3 regions of the Kitasatospora sp. NPDC029312 genome follow, and region 1 is predicted to be linked to each of the others. Evidence: riboswitches for the same ligand, from Rfam matches in the RefSeq annotation. Region 1 holds a riboswitch; each other region holds the start of a gene.
What was found. A riboswitch is a leader RNA that binds a small molecule or an ion and turns the genes downstream of it on or off. The one in region 1 is predicted to bind cyclic di-AMP.
Positions count from the first base shown of each region.

Region 2: another riboswitch for cyclic di-AMP. It lies ahead of ACZ4WV_RS25610 (transglycosylase family protein); the one in region 1 lies ahead of ACZ4WV_RS18495 (M23 family metallopeptidase).
Region 3: another riboswitch for cyclic di-AMP. It lies ahead of ACZ4WV_RS29845 (C40 family peptidase); the one in region 1 lies ahead of ACZ4WV_RS18495 (M23 family metallopeptidase).

Region 1 covers NZ_JBVHXY010000020.1:86,587-92,826, reverse strand. Annotated here, with positions in the region: gene purB (adenylosuccinate lyase) at 1-309, shown strand, start outside; gene ACZ4WV_RS18500 (MFS transporter) at 317-1,849, opposite strand; cyclic di-AMP (ydaO/yuaA leader) riboswitch at 2,167-2,342, shown strand; gene ACZ4WV_RS18495 (M23 family metallopeptidase) at 2,345-3,283, shown strand; gene ACZ4WV_RS18490 (RidA family protein) at 3,666-4,073, opposite strand; gene ACZ4WV_RS18485 (IclR family transcriptional regulator) at 4,100-4,849, opposite strand; gene ACZ4WV_RS18480 (carbohydrate kinase family protein) at 4,887-5,372, opposite strand; partial or broken gene ACZ4WV_RS18475 (PfkB family carbohydrate kinase) at 5,525-5,917, opposite strand; gene ACZ4WV_RS18470 (type III PLP-dependent enzyme domain-containing protein) at 6,204-6,240, shown strand, end outside.
Region 2 covers NZ_JBVHXY010000035.1:13,972-20,211, forward strand. Annotated here, with positions in the region: gene ACZ4WV_RS25605 (sirohydrochlorin chelatase family protein) at 532-1,473, shown strand; cyclic di-AMP (ydaO/yuaA leader) riboswitch at 1,966-2,152, shown strand; gene ACZ4WV_RS25610 (transglycosylase family protein) at 2,144-3,415, shown strand; gene ACZ4WV_RS25615 (LacI family DNA-binding transcriptional regulator) at 3,711-4,730, opposite strand; gene ACZ4WV_RS25620 (glycoside hydrolase family 13 protein) at 4,756-6,240, opposite strand, start outside.
Region 3 covers NZ_JBVHXY010000048.1:19,112-25,351, forward strand. Annotated here, with positions in the region: gene ACZ4WV_RS29835 (NYN domain-containing protein) at 235-1,692, shown strand; gene ACZ4WV_RS29840 (C40 family peptidase) at 1,902-2,939, shown strand; cyclic di-AMP (ydaO/yuaA leader) riboswitch at 3,277-3,430, shown strand; gene ACZ4WV_RS29845 (C40 family peptidase) at 3,441-4,577, shown strand; gene ACZ4WV_RS29850 (C40 family peptidase) at 4,805-5,851, shown strand; gene ACZ4WV_RS29855 (hypothetical protein) at 5,998-6,240, shown strand, end outside.

The DNA.
Region 1 (6,240 bases):
ACCAAGGTGCTGATGGGCGCGGTGCGCGCGGGCGTCGGTCGGGAGACCGGACACGAGGTCATCAAGGAGCACGCCGTCGCCTCCGCGCTGGCGATGCGCGCGGGCGCCCGGGAGAACGAGCTGCTGGACCGGCTGGCCGCCGACGAGCGGATCCCGCTGGGCCGGGCCGCACTGGACGCGCTGCTGGCCGACAAGCTCTCCTTCACCGGTGCGGCCGGCGCCCAGGTCGCCGAGGTGGTCCGCCGGGTGGAGGCCGTCGCGGCCGCCTACCCGGAGGCCGCCAAGTATGCTCCCGGCGACATCCTCTGACGCTTCGTCAGTCCTTCGTGGGCCCTGCCGCCGGACCGGTGGCGGGGCCCTCGTGCGTGTGGACGTGGCCCGGGTCGAGCGGCGGGGTGGTGCCGCAGTTCCATGCGCAGTCCGGCTCGGCGACCGGGCGGTCCTCGGGCGCGAGCACGTTGCCGCGGACGGTGGCGGAGGCGATCAGCCCGCCGCCGGCCAGCAGGCCCGCGCAGATCAGCATCGCGGTGTGGAAGGCGGAGTCCACCGCGGACGGCACCCGGTAGGCGTCGCCGCTCAGCCCGGCCAGCGCGGGGAGGGCGGCCACCGCGAGCAGGCCGGCGGCGCGGGCGGCGGCGTTGTTGACGCCGCTGGCGATGCCCGCGTGCCGTACGTCGACGGCCGCCAGCACCGTGGCGGTCAGCGGCGCCACCAGCAGGGTCATCCCACTGCCCATCACCGCGACGGCGGGCAGCACGTCCACCCAGTAGGAGGAGCCGGGGCCGATGCGCAGCATCAGCAGCACGCCGGCGGCGCACAGCAGCGGGCCGACGGTGAGCGGGACGCGCGGGCCGATCCGCTTGCCGAGGCGCCCGGCGCGCGCCGACAGGGCCAGCATCAGCACCGTGATCGGCACCAGGGCGAAGCCGGAGACCAGCGGGCTGAAGCCGGACACGATCTGCAACTGCACCACCAGCAGGAAGAACACCCCGCTGAACGCCGCGTAGACGCAGAGGGTGACCAGGTTGACGGCGGTGAACAGCCGGGAGGAGAACAGGCCGAGCGGCAGCATCGGCTCGGGTGCCCGGCGTTCGACGGCGACGAAGGCGGCCCCGAGCAGCAGGCCGGACGCGCCGGTGAGCCAGACGGCGGGGGACAGGCCCTCCCCGGCGGCGGTGAGCGCGTAGGTGACGGCGCCGAGGGCGAGCGCGGCGAGCAGGGCGCCGGGCACGTCGAAGCGGCCGGAGGCGGACTCGTCGCGGCTCTCGGGGACGTAGCGGGAGGTCACCGCGACCACGGCGGCGGCCAGCGGCAGGTTCAGCAGGAAGATCCAGCGCCAGCCGGGCCCGTCCACCAGCCAGCCGCCGAGGAAGGGGCCGACGGCCGCGGACACCCCGCCGAGGCCGGACCACAGGCCCACTGCGGCCGAGCGGTCGTCAGGGTCGAAGACGGCCTGGAGCATGGCGAGCGAGCCGGGGGTGAGCAGCGCCCCGCCGATGCCCTGGACGGCCCGGGAGATGATCAGCACCTGGATGTTCGGGGCGGCGGCGCAGGCGGCGGACGCGGCGGCGAACCAGATGACGCCGATCAGGAAGACGCGGCGCCTGCCGTACCGGTCGCCGAGTGCTCCGCCGAGCAGGATCAGGCCCGCCAGGGTGAGCAGATAGGCGTTCAGCGTCCATTGCAGGGACGCCAGGGAGGCGCCGAGGTCGGTGCCGATCCGGGGCAGCGCGACGTTCACCACGGTGCCGTCGAGCATCGCCATGCTGGAGCCGAGCACGGTTGCCAGGAGCACCCAGCGACCCCGCGCGGTGCTCAGGCGCAGGGTGCCGGCCTTTGAGGTGGCCACGGGCTGATCCTGCGCCCCACGGGGTGCACGTGACAAGGGTCACCGGGCGGTGTGTCCGTTCCGAACGGTGCGTGAGCGGACGGTCGCCGTCCGCGGCCGAGTTCGCCGCAGGGTCATGGATCAGTGGCGCCGCGTGTTTGGATTGTGTACGTACGGTGTGGTCGGCCATGCGGAGGGTCACCGTCCGGCGGGGGATCGTTGTGCGTTCAAGAGATCGACATTGCTTCACTCGAACGGATGAGTTTTAGTTCAGCGACCGCCCGGCCAGCCCGGGCGGATCCACCGGGTGGAACGCCGAGTCCTGCCGCTGCCCGGCGGTTCGAACTGAGCTCTGTACGGCAGGAGCGGGGGACCCACAGGTAAGTCGCCGGACCGGACTGCGCGCTTCTCGGCGCGAACGTCCAGGACCGGCTAGGGGTGAAGCCGCGCATGCGGCCGGGCAACTCCAGCCCGAACCCGACAGCTCACCTCGCAGGCGTCGGAGAGGAAAATTCCATGCCTGCTCAGGCCCGTCGTATCGCCCTGCCCCGCGCCGCCCGCATCGGCATCGCGACCGCCGTCACCGGTGTGTCCTTCGTCCTGCCGCTCGTGACCGCCGTGAGCGCCCAGGCCCACGGCACCGCCGCTGCCCCGGCCGCTTCGGCGCCGCAGCACACCGCCGCCGCGGACGCCCCGGCCGCCACCCCGGCCGCCGCCCAGGAGAGCTACCGCGTCGTCAGCGGTGACTCGCTGTCGAAGATCGCCGAGGCCAAGCACGTCGAGGGCGGCTGGCACGCGCTGTACGAGCGCAACCGCTCGGTGGTCGGCGCCAACCCGAACCTGATCTTCCCCGGTCAGCAGCTGTCGATCACCGCTCAGGCCGACGCCCCGAAGCCGGCCGCTCCGGCCGAGCCCGCCGCTCCGGCCAAGCCGGCCGCCCCGGTGCAGGCCCAGACCGAGGCCGCCAAGCCGGGCGTCCAGGTCCAGACCCAGGTTCAGACCGCCGCTCCGGCCCAGGCCGTCACCGCCGCGCCGGTCGCCGCCACCTCGGGCTACGTCGCCCCGGTGGCCAACCCGGTGCTGGGTGAGGCCTACGGCGTGGCCGGTTCGATGTGGGCCTCCGGGCACCACACCGGTCAGGACTTCGTCGTCCCCACCGGCACCCCGGTGCGCGCGGTCGCCAACGGTGTCGTGGTGAAGGCCGGCAACGGCGGCGCCTACGGCAACGAGGTCGAGATCAAGCTCGCCGACGGCAAGTACGCCCAGTACGCGCACCTGTCCGTGATCGGCGTGAAGATCGGTCAGACCGTCACCGTCGGCCAGCAGCTCGGCCTCTCCGGCGCCACCGGCAACGTGACCGGTCCGCACCTGCACTTCGAGATCCGCACCGGTCCGGAGTACGGCTCGGACATCGACCCGGTCGCGTACCTGCGCGCCCACGGCGTCGCGCTCTGACCCCGGTCGGACCGCACGCCGCCCCCGCTCGGACACTGCTCTGACCGCGGGTTTCAGGAACCACCGCTGGTGCGGGGCGAATCGACCGCCCGGGATGGTCATGTCGGGTGACCGCTCGACCGGGTGATCGCCGCACCGGTGGACATGGGCGCGGGACACGCCCAAGGCCGGCCCGGCTCCACGAGGACTCCTCGTGGAGCCGGGCCGGCCGCTGCCGTTCCCGGGGTCGATCCGGGGGCCGGTCAGTGCCGGTGGGCGGGCAGGCCGTGCTCGGCGGCGCCCAGCAGGGCGTGCATCCGGTGGCCGAAGTCCTCGGTGTCACCGGCGGGTTCCCGGAAGACCAGGCGGACGTCGCGGTGGCCGTGCGGGACCGGGCGGTGCGTCAGACGACGACGGCCTGGGCGTCGATCTCCACCAGCATGGGCTCCCGGGGGAGTTCCACGAAGACGGTGGTGCGGCAGGGCTTCACGCCGCCGGGCTTGATGTTCTCCTCGATGAACTCGGCGTAGACCTCGTTCATCAGCGGGAAGTCGGCGCGCTTGGTGAGGTAGACCCGGAACATCACCACGTCCTCGATGGTGGCGCCGCCCGCCTCGACGATGGCCTTGACGTTCTCCAGGGTGCGGCGGGTCTGGGCCCGCACATCGCCGTGGTGGATCAGCTCGCCGGTGGCCGGGTCCTGCGAGCCCTGACCGGACACCTGCAGGATCGGGCCCTTGCGGACGCCCTGGGAGAACATCCAGGCGGGGACGGGCGCGCCGTCGGTACGAATCTCGATCTTCTCGGGCACAGGGCTCCTTCGGTCGTGGCGGATCATCAGTTTCGCTCGGACCGGCCGCAGTCGGCCGAGACGGCACGGGCGGTGGCGAGCAGCTGCGGGAGGAGGTCCAGCACCTGCTCGTACGGGAGGACGACATCGGGCACGGAGATGGAGGCGGCGGCGACCACCCGGCCGCTGGCGTCCCGGATCGGTGCGGCCACGCAGTTGATGAAGGACTCGTGCTCGGCGTGGTCCTGGGCCCAGCCCTGGGCGGCGACCTTCTCCAGCTCGGCGAGCAGCGCCTCGGGCGTGGCGAGGGTGCGCTCGGTGTGCGGCGTGAAGTCGATCCCGGTCACCACCCGGCGGCGCTCGGGCAGTGGCAGGTCCGCCAGCAGCACCTTGGAGACGGCGGCGCAGTGCAGCGCGGCGCGCAGGCCGATCCGGGAGTACATCCTGACCGGGTGGCGGGAGTCGAACTTGTCGATGTAGACCACCTCTCCGCCCTCGTACGCGGCCAGGTGCACGGTCTGGCCGGTGGCGGCGTTCAGCTCGGCGAGGTGCGGGGCGGCGATCCGGCGGATGCCGCGCTGTTCCAGGGCGAGGCCCGAGAGCGCGAACAGGCCCGCGCCGAGGTGGTAGCGGTAGGCCGCGTCGCGGTAGACGAAGCGTTCCTCCTCCAGGCTCTGGAGGAGTCGGAGCACGGTCGTCTTGTGGACGCCGAGCACCTCGGCCAGCTGGTCGAGGGAGCGCTCGCCCTCGCCGAGCTGGGCGAGGACGCGCAGGGCGCGGGTGACGGTCTGGCTCATCGGGCTCGGGCTCCGGTCAGGGGGCTGGGGGTCGTGCTCATTGTGCCGGGGCCCGGAGCGCCGGGGAGACGATTCCCTCGGCGGTGACCAGGGTGGCCGCCCAGTCGGCGGGCGGGGCGTCGAGCAGCGCCGCCACCGCGCGGGCGGCCGGCAGCTCGGCCTGGTCGCCGGGGGCGGTCAGCGCGCAGGCCGCGCTCAGGTGGCCGAGCCGCAGCCGGCGGCGTTGGTCCAGGCCGCGGACGGTGCCGGCCAGGTAACCGGCCGCGAAGGCGTCACCCGCGCCGGTGGCTTCGACCACGTCGACGGCCAGCGCCGGTTCGCTGACCGCCGTGCCGTCCCGCTCCAAGGCAGTGACCACCCGGGCTGCGTCCTTGACCACCACCGTGGCGGGGGAGGGGAAGCGGCGGCGCAGCGCGGCGGGATCGTCGGTGCCGAAGGCCGCCTGCGCCTCATCGGCGCCGAGCAGCAGCAGATCGGCGGCGTCCAGCAGGGCGGCAGCACGGCGGGGTCGCGGTCGCGCCACAGCGCGGGACGCCAGTTGAGGTCGAAGCTGACCATCCCGCGGCCTTCGGCCGGCTGGACCCCCGGGCTCTGCCGGCGCTCGATGACGAGGGCGCGCAGCAGGGCCAGGCAGTCGTCGGAGAGGGCGGCGGTGATGCCGGACAGGTGCAGCAGCCGGGCGCCGGCCAGCAGCGCGGCGGCGGCCGGGTCGGCGAGCAGCGCGGGGGAGAGCGCGGCGGCCGCGGAGCCGCGCCGGTGATAGTGCAGGCGGCTGCGGCCGGGGCCGAGGTCGTGCCGGTGGCCGGTGGCGCCGCCGACCTCCTTGAGGTAGAGGCCGGTCGGGCGGTGCGGATCGACGGAGACGGCGGACACGTCCACTCCGCGGGCGGCGACCTCGGCGAGCACGCGGCGGCCGAAGCCGTCGTCACCGACCCGGCTGATCCAGGCGGTCGGCACGCCGAGTGCGGCCAGCGCCCCGGCGACGTTGGACTCCGCGCCGCCGACGGAGAGCCGGAAGCTCTCCACGGCCTCCAGGGGGCCCGGGCGGTCCGGCAGCAGGACGGCCATCGACTCGCCCACGCACACGGCCGTCGGGGGAGGCCCGGGCGGCGTCGGCCCCGGGGTGTCCTGTCGCGGCATCTGGGGGCTCCTCTCGTGCGGCCGTTGCCCGGCGTCGTCGTCGGCCGTCCGTGGCTGTGGTCCGGCGTCGGCGGCGGCCGTTCCCTCGGGCCGCCGGCCCGGCCTGACCGCCAGTCGGGTCCGTTGACCGTGATCCGGCGCCGATGCTAGAACCGTGGTGCCAACATGTGCAACCGTCGTTGCGCATGTTGCAACACGGCGGATGGAGGACAGGGTGGAGCAGACGTTCGCGAGCAGCGCCGACGGGCCGG
Region 2 (6,240 bases), on a different contig from region 1:
TGTCGTCCAGCGCGGCGCCCCGGCACCGCCGAACGAACGGACCGGCCCCGTACCGGTCCGGCACAACGCCTCACTTGACGCGATGATAGCCGCAGTGCACGTGCATCAGCACGGGACGTTGCAGGTGCATGAGGCCTTTTACCGGTCGCCCCGAACTCTTCACGACCCCTTCTCCTGACGGTACGTAAACGGACATAGCCGAGTGAATCGACGAGCCGGCGATAACCGGCCGTGAGCGACCCCCCGCTAAATGTTGATCTTCGAATGCCCGGAGTCGCACCGCCGTGACGCTCCGTCAGACGCCCCTCCGGTTGTGAGACATCTCACGCGCCCCACATGCAACGCGACCGCCTGCGGCACACGTCAAGGCAACTGCGGGCGAGCACTCGGGCGTTGGGCGAGGAATGTCCGGATTGTAGGCAAAGCGCCCGGACCGGTGCGGCGGGAACACGACCCGCGCACCACGACCGCTCCAAACCCGTACGGCGGCCGACTGTAGGCCTGACAGGCAGATGTCCTACGATCTCCGGCATGAGCACCGCAGCCATCCCGGGCGCGCCACTGCCCGTCCGCACTCCAGGCTCCCGTGCGCGGGGGCGCCACCGCCGCCCTGAGCGCCCCGAGATCCCCACCGGCTCGCCGGCCCTGGTGCTCGCCGTGCCCGCGATCGCCGGGCCCGAGTCCCGTTCGGTCGTGGAGGAACTGCTCTCGATCGTCCGCAGCGAGCACACCGGCGTCCAGGCGGCGGTCGGCTACCTCCCCGCCGACGGCGCCGCGGGCAGGGGCGGGGACGAGCGCACCGTCGCCGAGCTGTTGGCCGGGGCCGCCGAGGCGGGCCTGCCGACGCCCGTCGTCGTGCCGCTGGTGCCGGGGCCGCACGGATTCCTGGCCGGACTGCACGCCATCGCCGCCGAGTACGGCGCGACCGTCACCGACGCGCTGGGCCCGCACCCGCTGCTGGCCGAGGCCGTGCACGTACGGCTCTCCGAGGCCGGGCTGGCCCGGGCCGACCGGGCCCGGCTGTTCGCCATCGCGACCGCCGCGGACGGCGTGGTCCTGACCACCGTGGGCGGCGAGGACGCAGCCGCCGCGGCCGGGATCACCGGTGTGCTGCTGGCCGCCCGGCTGGCCGTCCCGGTGGTCGCCGCCGCGCTCGACGTACCCGGCTCGGTCGCCGGGGCCGTCAACCACCTCAAGGAGACCGGCTCCCAGCGCCCGGCGCTGGCCCCGCTGGTGATCGGCCCCGAGGCGGACTCGGAGCTGCTCGCCACGGCCGCCGAGGAAACCGGCTGCCCCTCGGCCGCGCCGCTGGGCGCCTACCCGGCCATCGGCCAGCTGATCGCCTCCACCTACCTGGCCGCGCTGCCGATGCCGTCCCCGGAGGAGCTGGCCCGGGCCGAGGAGGAGGCCGCGGCGGCCGAGGAGGGCTCCCGCGGCGCCCACGCGGCCGCCCAGGGGCCTCTGGAGGCCTGACAGGCGGCCTCCGGGCCCGCCGGTCGCGCCACTTGTCGCGCTCGTCCCGCATCGAAGGTCCGAAGGGCCCGGAACGGCTTCGTTCCGGGCCCTTCGGCTTGCCCGCGCCCGCACTCCCGCTCCCGCCCCGTCCGGTTGTCCTGGTACGGGAAATAAAGGAGATAGGGGTGCGATCGGGCGTGATGTCCGATCTGTCGCGCTTTCGGACCGGAATGCCGGGACCGTTTTCCGGCGCTCGTTCCATCGCCACCGGCCGCCGCCACGGCGCGCCCGTCACGCTCGTCGACAGCCCGTCAGCCCGTTTCTGAGGCGGAGACAATTTCGCGGGTCCGCAAGTGGATTATCGGAAAACGATCATTTTTGATCACGACCGAAGTCCGATTTGACTGTTTTCCGTAAACCGTGATGCACATCACAGATGTTTGCAGTTTGAACTTAAGTCTGCTTAACGTGCTCCCCGTTCGTGACCACACGGACCCAGTTCATCCGCAACGCCGAATCCTGCCGTCGGATGTCCTGGCAGCGCGAAAACGCACCACGGCAGGAGCGGGGGAACCACAGGTAAGTCGCCCCGGGCCGTTCTTCGGAACGGTCCAGGGCTAGGGGTGAAGCCGCGCCCACAGCGCGGCCGGGCAACTCCGGCCCGAATCCGACAGCTCACCTCGCAGGCGTGGGAGAGGACCGCGTCTTCATGCTGCCCACCAACGGCACCCGCCTGTCCGGCCGTACCCGTCGCGTGATCGCCGCCCTCGGCGTCGCGGGCGTCGGCCTCACCATCCCCTGCCTCACCACCGGCACCGCCAACGCCGCCTCCGTCGCCACCTGGGACAAGGTCGCCCAGTGCGAGAGCGGCGGCAACTGGAGCATCAACACCGGCAACGGCTTCTTCGGCGGCCTGCAGTTCACCTCCAGCACCTGGGCCGCCTTCGGTGGCACCTCGTACGCCCCGCAGGCCAACCAGGCCACCAAGGACCAGCAGATCGCCGTCGCCGAGAAGGTCCTCGCCTCCCAGGGCCCCGGTGCCTGGCCCGTCTGCTCCATCCAGGCCGGTCTGACCAAGGGCGGCGCCCCGGCGGCCGTCGACACCTCGGCCGGCACCGCCGCCAAGCCCGCCGCCAAGCCCGCGCAGACCCAGGCCCCGGCCGCGAAGCCCGCCCAGCCGGCCGCGCCCGCCCCGGAGCAGGCGCAGCCCTCCACCGACTCCGCCAAGGGCACCTGGGCGCAGCAGCGCCAGGCCCACGCCCAGAACGGCGACTACACCGTCGTCGCGGGCGACTGGCTGTCCTCGATCGCCGACAAGCACAAGGTCCAGGGCGGCTGGCAGCGGCTGTACGAGCTCAACCGCAGCACCCTGACCGACGGCCCGAACACCATCTACCCGGGCCAGCACCTGACCTTCGGTGACGGCGACCAGGCCCAGGCCGACCAGTCCTCCACCTCCGGCTCGGACTTCAACTGGTTCAACCGCTCCCAGAAGGCCGGTCAGGCCGCGAACGGCGGTGCCGTGAACGCCCAGCCGACCGCCCAGGCCTCGAAGCCGGCCGCCCCGGCGCAGACCCAGGCTCCGGCCCAGGCCGCCACCGGCAGCATGGCGGCCGCGGTGTCCTTCGCCGAGTCCCAGGTCGGCCAGGCCTACGTCTACGGCGGCACCGGCAACGGCGGTTGGGACTGCTCCGGCCTCACCCAGGCCGCGCTGCGTGCCGCGGGGATCAGCATCCCGCGCGTCGCCGCCGACCAGGCCGCCGCCAGCACCCACGTCTCGCTGGACAGCCTCCAGCCGGGCGACCTGCTCTTCTGGTCCAACAACGGCCAGGACTCCGGCGTGTACCACGTCGCGATCTACGTCGGCGGCGGCAAGTACGTCGAGGCCGCCAACCCGAGCGCGGGCGTCCGCGAGCAGACCGTCGCCAACTGGGCCCCGGACTTCGCCGGCCGGGTCTGAGGCAACGGCCCACGGCTGACGGGCGACGGCTGACAGCTAACAGCCGACAGATAACAGATAACAGATTTCATCATCTGTCATCTGTCCGCCGTTGCCCGGACGCTGACCACCCGCCACCCCCGGCAAAGCCCGGGGGTGGCGGTGGCGTCTTTGTCCTCGCCCGCCGAAAGGCCGCCCCAGCCGCCACGCCGCAAAAGCGGCGCCACACGCCGACGGGCGAGCTCCGGAGAGCAACTGCTCTCCGGAGCCCGCCCGTTCACGGCGCTACCGTCCCCGGCGCTTCCCCGCCGGTTGCTCAGCGCGCGCAGGCCCCCGTGGACCCGCGCATCACCAACTCCGGCTGGAACATGAACTCCCCGCGCTGGGCGGCGTTCCCGCCGACCTCCTCCAGCAGCGCGTCCACCGCCGCCGTGGCCATCGCCTCCACCGGCTGGCGGATCGTGGTCAACGGCGGCTCGGTGAAGGCGATCAGCGGCGAGTCGTCGAAGCCGACCACCGACACGTCCTGCGGCACCGACAGCCCCCGCTGCCGCACCGCCCGGATCGCCCCGAGCGCCATCATGTCGCTCCCGCACACGATCGCCGTGCAGCCCTTGTCGAGCAGCGCCCCGGCCGCCGCGTGCCCGCCCTCCACGCTGAAGAGCGTGTGGTGGACGAGTTCCTCGGCCTCCTCCAGGCTGCGCCCGAGCACCTCGCGCATCGCGGCCGTGAAGCCCTCGATCTTGCGCAGCACCGGCACGTACCGCCGCTGCCCGACAGCCAGCCCGATCCGCTCGTGCCCGAGTTCCGCCAGGTGCTGGACGGCCATCCACATCGCGGACCGGTCGTCCGGCGAGATGAACGGTGCGTCGATCCGCTCGCTGTAGCCGTTGATCAGCACGAACGGCACCCCGCGCCCGGCCAGTCGGGCGTAGCGGTCGTGGTCGGCGGTGCTGTCGGCGTGCAGCCCGGAGACGAAGACGATGCCCGCCACGCCCCGGTCGACCAGCATCTCGACCAGTTCGTCCTCGGTGGACCCGCCCGGCGTCTGGGTGCACAGCACCGGCGTGTAGCCGTGCCGGCTGAGCACCTGCTCGATCACCTGCGCCAGCGCGGGGAAGATCGGGTTGCTCAACTCCGGCGTGATCAGTCCGATCAGTCCGGCGCTGCGCTGGCGCAGGCGGGTCGGCCGCTCGTAACCGAGCACGTCGAGCGCCGCCAGCACGGTCTGCCGGGTCGCGGCGGAGACGTTCGCCTTGCCGTTGAGTACGCGGGAGACGGTGGCTTCGCTGACCCCCGCCTGCGCCGCGATGTCTGAGAGTCGCGCCGTAGTCACGGTCCCAGAGCCTATTGCAACCACGTCAGACCGCCCACCAGCCGGTGCTGTCCGGAGCGAGCACCGTCTCGCCGCCGTCCACCACGAGTTCGGTCGAGCCGAGCAGCAGCCGACCGGGCGCCGCCATCCGCACCGGTTCGCCGGTGGTGTTCACGGTGCACACGAAGGAGCCGCGGCGGAACACCAAGGTGCCCTCGGGGGCGTTCAGCCACTCGACCTCGGTGCCGGCGCCCAGGTCCGGCTGGGACCGGCGCACGGCCAGCGCGCTGCGGTACAGCTCCAGGGTGGACGTCGGGTCGCCGGTCTGCGCCTCGACGCTGAGCTCGGCCCACTCGGCCGGCTGCGGCAGCCAGGACGGTCCGCCCGGCACCGGCCCGAAGCCGTACGGGGCCTCGGTGCCGGACCACGGGATCGGGACGCGGCAGCCGTCGCGGTAGCCGTCCTGCCCGGCCTGGCGGAAGAAGGACGGGTCCTGGCGGACCTCGTCCGGCAGGTCGGTGACGTCCGGCAGGCCGAGTTCCTCGCCCTGGTAGACGTACGCGGAGCCGGGCAGCGCGAGCATCAGCAGGCTGGCGGCGCGGGCGCGGCGCAGGCCCAGCTCGCGGTCGCCGGGGGTGCGGATCTGGGTGCCGAGGCCGGGCTCGTTGGCGAACCGGGTGGCGTGCCGGGTGACGTCGTGGTTGGACAGCACCCAGGTGGTGGGGGCGTCGACGGGGCGCATCGAGTCGAGCGACAGGTCGATCACCTCGCGCAGCGCGGCGGCGTCCCAATCGGTGCCCAGGTACTGGAAGTTGAAGGCCTGGTGCAGTTCGTCGGGCCGGACGTAGTTGGCGGTGCGCTGGACGGTCGGGGTCCAGGCCTCGGCGACGCCGATCCGCTGGCCCGGGTACTCGTCGAGGATCTTGCGCCAGCTGCGGTAGATCTCGTGCACGCCGTCCTGGTCGAAGAACGGCATGACGTCGTTGCCGAGCAGCTTGAGCTGGTCGGCGCCGCCGAGGTCGGGCAGGCCGGGGGCCTTGACCAGGCCGTGGGCGACGTCGATGCGGAAGCCGTCCACGCCCATGTCGAGCCAGAACCGCAGGATCGAGCGGAACTCGTCGGCGACGGCCTGGTTCTCCCAGTTGAAGTCGGGCTGCTCGGGGGCGAAGAGGTGCAGGTACCAGTCGCCGGGGGTGCCGTCCGGGTTCTCGGTGCGGGTCCAGGCCGGGCCGCCGAAGATGGACTCCCAGTCGTTGGGCGGCAGTTCGCCGTTCTCGCCCTTGCCGGGGCGGAAGTGGTAGCGCTCGCGCAGCGGGGACGCGGGGCCTTCGCGCAGGGCGCGCTGGAACCACTCGTGCTGGTCCGAGGAGTGGTTGGGGACGAGGTCGACGATGATCCGCAGGCCCAGCTCGTGGGCGTCCCGGATCAGGGCGTCCGCGTCCAGCAGGGTGCCGAACATCGGGTCCACCGCGCGGTAGTCGGCGACGTCGTAGCCGGCGTCCGCCTGCGGCGAGGCGTAGAACGGGGAGAG
Region 3 (6,240 bases), on a different contig from region 1:
GCGGCGCGCGACGCGCCCGTCCGCCGCACGGGACAATACAGAACAAGACGCACGGAGCGTGACGACAGGGGCGGCCGCGGCCGCCCCCGCTGGACCAGGATCGGAGCCGAGGACGTGGTGGACGCAGCGAAGGAGCCCGCGGACGCGCAGGGGCTTCAGCCCGCTGCGCCGGCACCGGGGCAGGGCGCCGGCGCGGTCCCGTCCGAGGCGCCCCTGCCGGATGCCGCTGCCCCGGTGGCTGCTGCCCCGGAGGCCGCTGCATCGGACAGCGCCTTCCCGGAGGCGGCTTCTCCCGAGGCGGCCTCCCCCGATCCGGCTTCGCCGGACACCGACGAGTCCGGCGGGGCCGCCGGCGGCGCCGAGGCCGCTCCGGAGCGGCCCGTCGAGAAGCTGGACCGGCCGCTGCCCGAGGGCGTGCGCCGGCGCGTGGTCGGCCTGGCCTCCGACGCGCTGGGCGGGCTGCCGCCCGCGGAGCTGCCGCAGAGCCTGCGTCAGTACGTCAAGTTCACCCCCGCGCGACGGGCCAAGTACGCGGCCACCGCCCTGGCCGCGGCGCTGGAGTCGGAGCCCGCCTTCCGGGTGCGGATAGCGGAGCGGCTGCGGCTGGGCCAGCCGGACCTGGTGAAGGCGCTGGAGTCGGGCACCGTCCCCGGCGCCGCCGATCCGATGGACGTCGCCGCCGCCGCCTACCTGGTGCGGTCGGCCGGCTGGAGCCGGCTGGTCACCGAGGCCGGTGAGGAGGCCGAGCGGGCCGGTGCCGAGGACGCGGCGGCGGAGGCCGGCCGGCTGGTGGAGAAGCTGCAGGCGGAGCTGGCCGAGGTGCGGGCGACCGCGCGGGCCGACCTGGAGCGGCAGCGCGCGGAGTTCGAGGGCGTCCGGCGGGAGGTCGAGTCGCTGCGCAAGAGGGTGCGTTCGCTGGAGAGCGACACCCGCCGGGCGCAGGCCGAGACCCGCCGGGTGACCGGGGAGCTGGAGGCCGCGAGGGCGCAGGCCGCGGCCGAGCGCAGCGCGGCCGAGAGCGAGGCGCGGCGGCTGCGGCACCGGGTGTCCGAGCTGGAGAACGCCGCCGAGCAGGGCCGCCGTTCGGCCCGCGAGGGGCGCAGCGTCGAGGACATGCGGCTGCGGCTGCTGCTGGACACCGTGCTGCAGTCGGCGCAGGGGCTGCAGCGGGAGCTGGCGCTGCCGGTCTCCCAGATCCGCCCGGCGGACCTGGTGGAGGCGGTGGTGCCGGGAGCGGCCTCGCCGCACGACGTGGCCCGGCGCGGCCTGGCCGAGGACGATCCGGCGCTGTTGGACCAGCTGCTGGCGATCCCGCAGGTGCACCTGGTGGTGGACGGCTACAACGTGACCAAGACCGGCTATCCGGCGCTGCCGCTGGAGCAGCAGCGGATCCGGCTGCTGGGCGGGCTGGCGATGCTGGCCCAGCGCACCCAGGCGGAGGTCACCTGTGTGTTCGACGGGCAGGACCTGGACGTTCCGGTGATCATGGCGCCGCCGCGCGGGGTTCGGGTACGGTTCAGCCGGACCGGGGAGACCGCGGACGAGTTGATCCGTCGTCTGGTGCGGGCCGAGCCGCAGGGCCGTCCGGTGGTGGTGGTGTCCACCGACCGGGAGGTCGCGGAGGGCGTGCGGCAGGCGGGCGCGCGACCGGTGGCTTCGGTCCTGCTGCTGAACCGCCTGGCCCGGCCCTGACCGGAGGCCCGGCGGCCCGGCCACTGTGACGCCTGGTCAATGCCCGTTTTGCCAGGGTGTGCGGATCCCGTGAAGTCAGCGTGGGAACCGGAGTTCACGCCTTCGGGGGAGTGGCAAAACGGATAGATCTTCACTAGGGTCAGGCGTCAAACCTATTTTCCGGAATCTCACCTGATCGGGTGAGTCCTATGGAAGAAGGAGCCGCTCCCTTGGCCTCCCACCGCCGTCCCAAGCAGCCGAGCCGCGCGCGGGTCTCCGTGCTGACCGCTGCCGCTGCGACCGCGGTCGCCCTCTCCGCCCAGGTCGCCGCGCACGCCGCGCCGCAGCCGAACAAGGCTGACGTCAAGGCGCAGATCGACCAGCTCCAGGAGGAGCAGGAGCAGGCGGCGGAGAAGTACAACGGCGCCAAGGAGCGGGCCGACCAGCTCCGCAAGCAGGCCGATCAGCTGCAGGACCAGGTGGCCCGCAGCCAGGAGCAGATGACCCAGTTGCAGACGGGCCTGGCCGAGGTGGCGGGCGAGCAGTACCGCACCGGCGGCATCGACCCGTCCGTCCAGCTGATGCTGTCCTCCGACCCGTCCGGATACCTGGAGAAGGCCTCCAGCGTGCAGCAGGCCAGCGCCAGCCAGACCGAGGCGCTCAAGGGCCTGCTCGACCAGCAGCGCCGGCTGGACCAAGAGAAGGCCGAGGCCGCCGCGGTGCTGGCCTCGCTGGACTCCACCACCAAGGACCTCAACCAGGCCAAGGCGGACGTCAACCAGAAGCTGAAGGCCGCCCAGGACCTGCTGAACTCGCTCAGCGCCGCCGACCGCGCCGCGCTGAAGGCCCAGCAGCAGCAGGACGACCGCGCCTCGCGCGGCAGCACCCGGGTCGACCTCAGCAGCCTGCCGCCGGCCAGCGGCTACGCGGCCGTGGCCGTCGCCAAGGCGATGAGCAAGCAGGGTTCGCCGTACGTCTGGGGCTCCACCGGGCCGAGCACCTTCGACTGCTCGGGCCTGATGGTCTGGTCGTACGCCCAGGCCGGCGTCTCGCTGCCGCGCACCTCGCAGGAGCAGGGCAACGTCGGCACCCGGGTGCCCTCGCTGGACCAGGCCCAGCCGGGCGACCTGGTGATCTACGGCAGCGACCGGCACCACGTCGGGATGTACATCGGCAACGGCATGGTGGTCCACGCGCCGCACACGGGTGACGTGGTCAAGGTGATGAAGGCCGACGCGATGCCGATCAACACGATCCGCCGGGTCTGACGAGCCGACACGCCCGACGGGCCGCGTTCCGGCCCTGTGATCCGCGCCACCCTCCGACCGGGGTGGCGCTTCGGGTTCACCCGTCCTTCGCTCCCTCGTTTGAGGTTTGATCAGCTTTCCGTGCGGCGGCGATCACCAACGGTCATTTTCACAAATGAACATGGGTAATCTTCCGTCTTTTTTCTGACAAGGATTTGAACGGATCACGGTTCAGTTACTAGGGTCGTGCCCCGAACCACCGCACTGTCGATCACCCAGCCTGGGTGGCGGCGGTGGTTACCGCCGAGTTCGTGAAGCAGCGGGACAGGTCGACGCGACTGTCCGACAGGGGAGCCCAGCAGTCCGGGCGCTGTGGAGCGGAGCCGGGGAACCACGTTCCTCCGGGGTGAATCGGCGCCAGGTCGGCCGTTGGAACGGCCGTGAGGCGTCGTAGGGCATGCTTCCGGCCCGAACCCGTCAGCTCACCCGGTAGGCGGATGTAGGAAGAAGGAGTCCGCCTTCGTGGCGTCCCATCGCCGTCCCAAGCCCGCCAGCCGTGCCCGGGTCTCGATCCTGACCGGTGTCGCCGCGGCAGCCGTCGCCCTCTCCGCGCAGTCCGGCGCGCACGCCGACCCGCAGCCGACCAAGGACCAGGTCAAGGAGCAGGTCGACCAGCTCAACGAGCAGGCCGAGCAGGCGACCGAGAAGTACAACGCCGCGCAGGAGAAGCAGCAGGCGCTGGAGAAGCAGGTCTCCGGTCTGCAGGACCAGGTGGCCCGGCAGCAGTCCCAGGTGACCGACCTGCAGGGCGGCCTCGCCGAGATCGCCGGGGAGCAGTACCGCAACGGCGGCATATCCCCGACCGTCCAGCTGATGCTGTCCTCCAGCCCGGACAACTTCCTCAACCAGGCCGGTGCGCTGAACCAGGCCGGTGACACCCAGAAGAACCAGCTGAAGGAACTGCAGGAGCAGCAGCGCAAGCTCGACCAGGACCGCAGCGAGGCCCAGGGCAAGCTCACCGAGCTGGAGTCCACCACCCAGCAGCTGAAGGCCTCCAAGGACGAGGTCCAGAACAAGCTGAAGGCCGCGCAGGACCTGCTCAACACCCTGACCGAGCAGGAGCGCCAGGCGATCCGCCAGGCCGAGGAGAAGGCCGCCGCCGACGCCAAGGCCCAGGCCGACGCCGCCGCGAAGGCCGCCCAGCAGCAGGCCGCCGCCGACCGCGCCTCGCGCGACAGCGGCCGCAGCGACATCGGCTCCGGGGGCTCCTCGTCCTCGCCGGTCGTCAAGCCGGTGGCCCCCGGTAGCTCGCACGGTGCCGCCGCGCTGTCCGCCGCCGCCTCCAAGGTCGGCAGCCCGTACGTCTGGGGCGCCACCGGCCCGAGCTCCTTCGACTGCTCCGGTCTGATGGTCTGGGCGTTCAACCAGGTCGGCGTGTCGCTGCCGCGCACCTCCCAGGAGCAGGCCGGTGCCGGTACCCGGATCGGCTCGGACATCTCCCAGGCCCAGCCCGGCGACCTGCTGATCTTCTACAGCGACGCCCACCACGTCGGCATCTACGCGGGCAACGGCCAGGTGCTGCACGCGCCGAAGCCGGGCGCGTCGGTCCGCTACGAAGCGGTCTCCAACATGCCGCTGGCCTCCATCGTGCGGGTCTGATCCGTACGAAGGCCTCCCTGGGCCCGGTCCTCCCACGTGGAGGGCCGGGCCTGCGGCTTTACCGGCGGCTCGGGCTGATGTCCGATTAGGGGTCGAATATTCGGGTCCGGAGGGGTTTGGACTCGCTTGCCCGGACTCGCTAACGTCTGCCACCGGACTCCCGCTCGACGGCCGCCCACCGGGGTGCGGCCGCGGGGCCGCGCCGCAGGATCGGAGCCGCCGCCGCCATGTCCGTGCACCGCCGTTCCCAACTGCTCGCCCGTGCCCTGGTGTTGACCGCGGCCGCCACCACGGCCCTGGGCGTGGCGGCCGCCGGCAGCGCCCAGGCCGCTCCCGGCGCGCCGGACGCGCCGGACCGCAAGGACGTCAAGGCGCAGGTCGAGCAGCTGTACGACGAAGCCGAGCAGGCGTCCGAGAGGTACAACGCCGCGCAGGAGGCCCAGAAGCGGCTGCAGAGCGAGACCACGGTTCTCCAGGGGGAGCTCGCCACTGCCCAGGACCAGCTCAACGAGCTGCGCGGCGGCCTCGCGACCGTGGCCGGGGCCGAGTACCGCGGCGGCGGGATGAGCCAGACCGCCCAACTGATGCTCTCCAGCGACCCGGAGTCCTACCTCGCCCGCGCCCGCACCCTCGGCCAGGCCGCCGAGCGGCAGCAGGAGACCCTGCACGAGCTGGTCACCCGTCAGCGCCGACTCGACCAGCGCCGCAGCGAGACCGCGGGCAAGCTCGCCGAACTCGACCAGGCCCGGCGCTCGCTGGCCGAGAACAAGCAGCAGATCCAGCAGCGACTGGCCAAGGCGCAGAAGCTGCTTAACAGCCTCGGCGCCGCCGAGCGGGCCCGGATGGTCGTCCAGGACGCCGAGGACGCCGAGCAGCGCGCCACCCGCGGCGCCGACCGGCTGGACCTCGGCACCACCCCGCCGGCCTCCGAGCGCGGGGCGGCGGCGCTGGCCGCCGCGGTGCGGATGATCGGCTCACCGTATGTCTACGGATCCACCGGGCCCCGTGCCTTCGACTGCTCCGGTCTGATGTACTACAGCTGGCGGCAGGCCGGAGTGACCCTGCCGCGCACCTCGCAGGCCCAGGCGTACGCCGGGCAGCGGATCAGCCTCTCCGAAGCGCGACCGGGAGACCTGGTGATCTTCTACCGGGACATGCACCACGTCGGGATGTACGCCGGCGGCGGGGTGATGGTGCACGCCCCGTACCCCGGCGCCAAGGTGCGGTACGAGAGCGTCACCACGATGCCGGTCTCCGGGGTGGTACGGCTCTGAGCACGACGCCCTCCGGCCCGGACGACCACCCTCCGATACGCCCGGCCCACTGCGTCCTGTCCCGGCGCGGGGCGCTGCTGCTGGCGGCCGGCGGGCTGGCCCAGCTGTCGCTGCCCCCGGCCGCGCCGGCGGCACCAGCCGGGCGGGTGGCGGACCGGCGGGCCGAGGTGGCCGGTCTGCTGACCGACCGGGCGGCCTCGCTGCCCGCCCGGTCCGGGCTCGCGGGAGCCGAGGCGGTCTACCGCAACCTGGTGCTCTCCCCGGCCGACGGACCGGACCGGCTGACCGCCGCCGCCGAGCTGGCGGTGCGGATCGCCGGGTACGACGAGTACCCCGTGGTGTACCCGCGCCGGATCGCGCTGGTCCGCTCCGCGGGCGGCTGGCGGGTC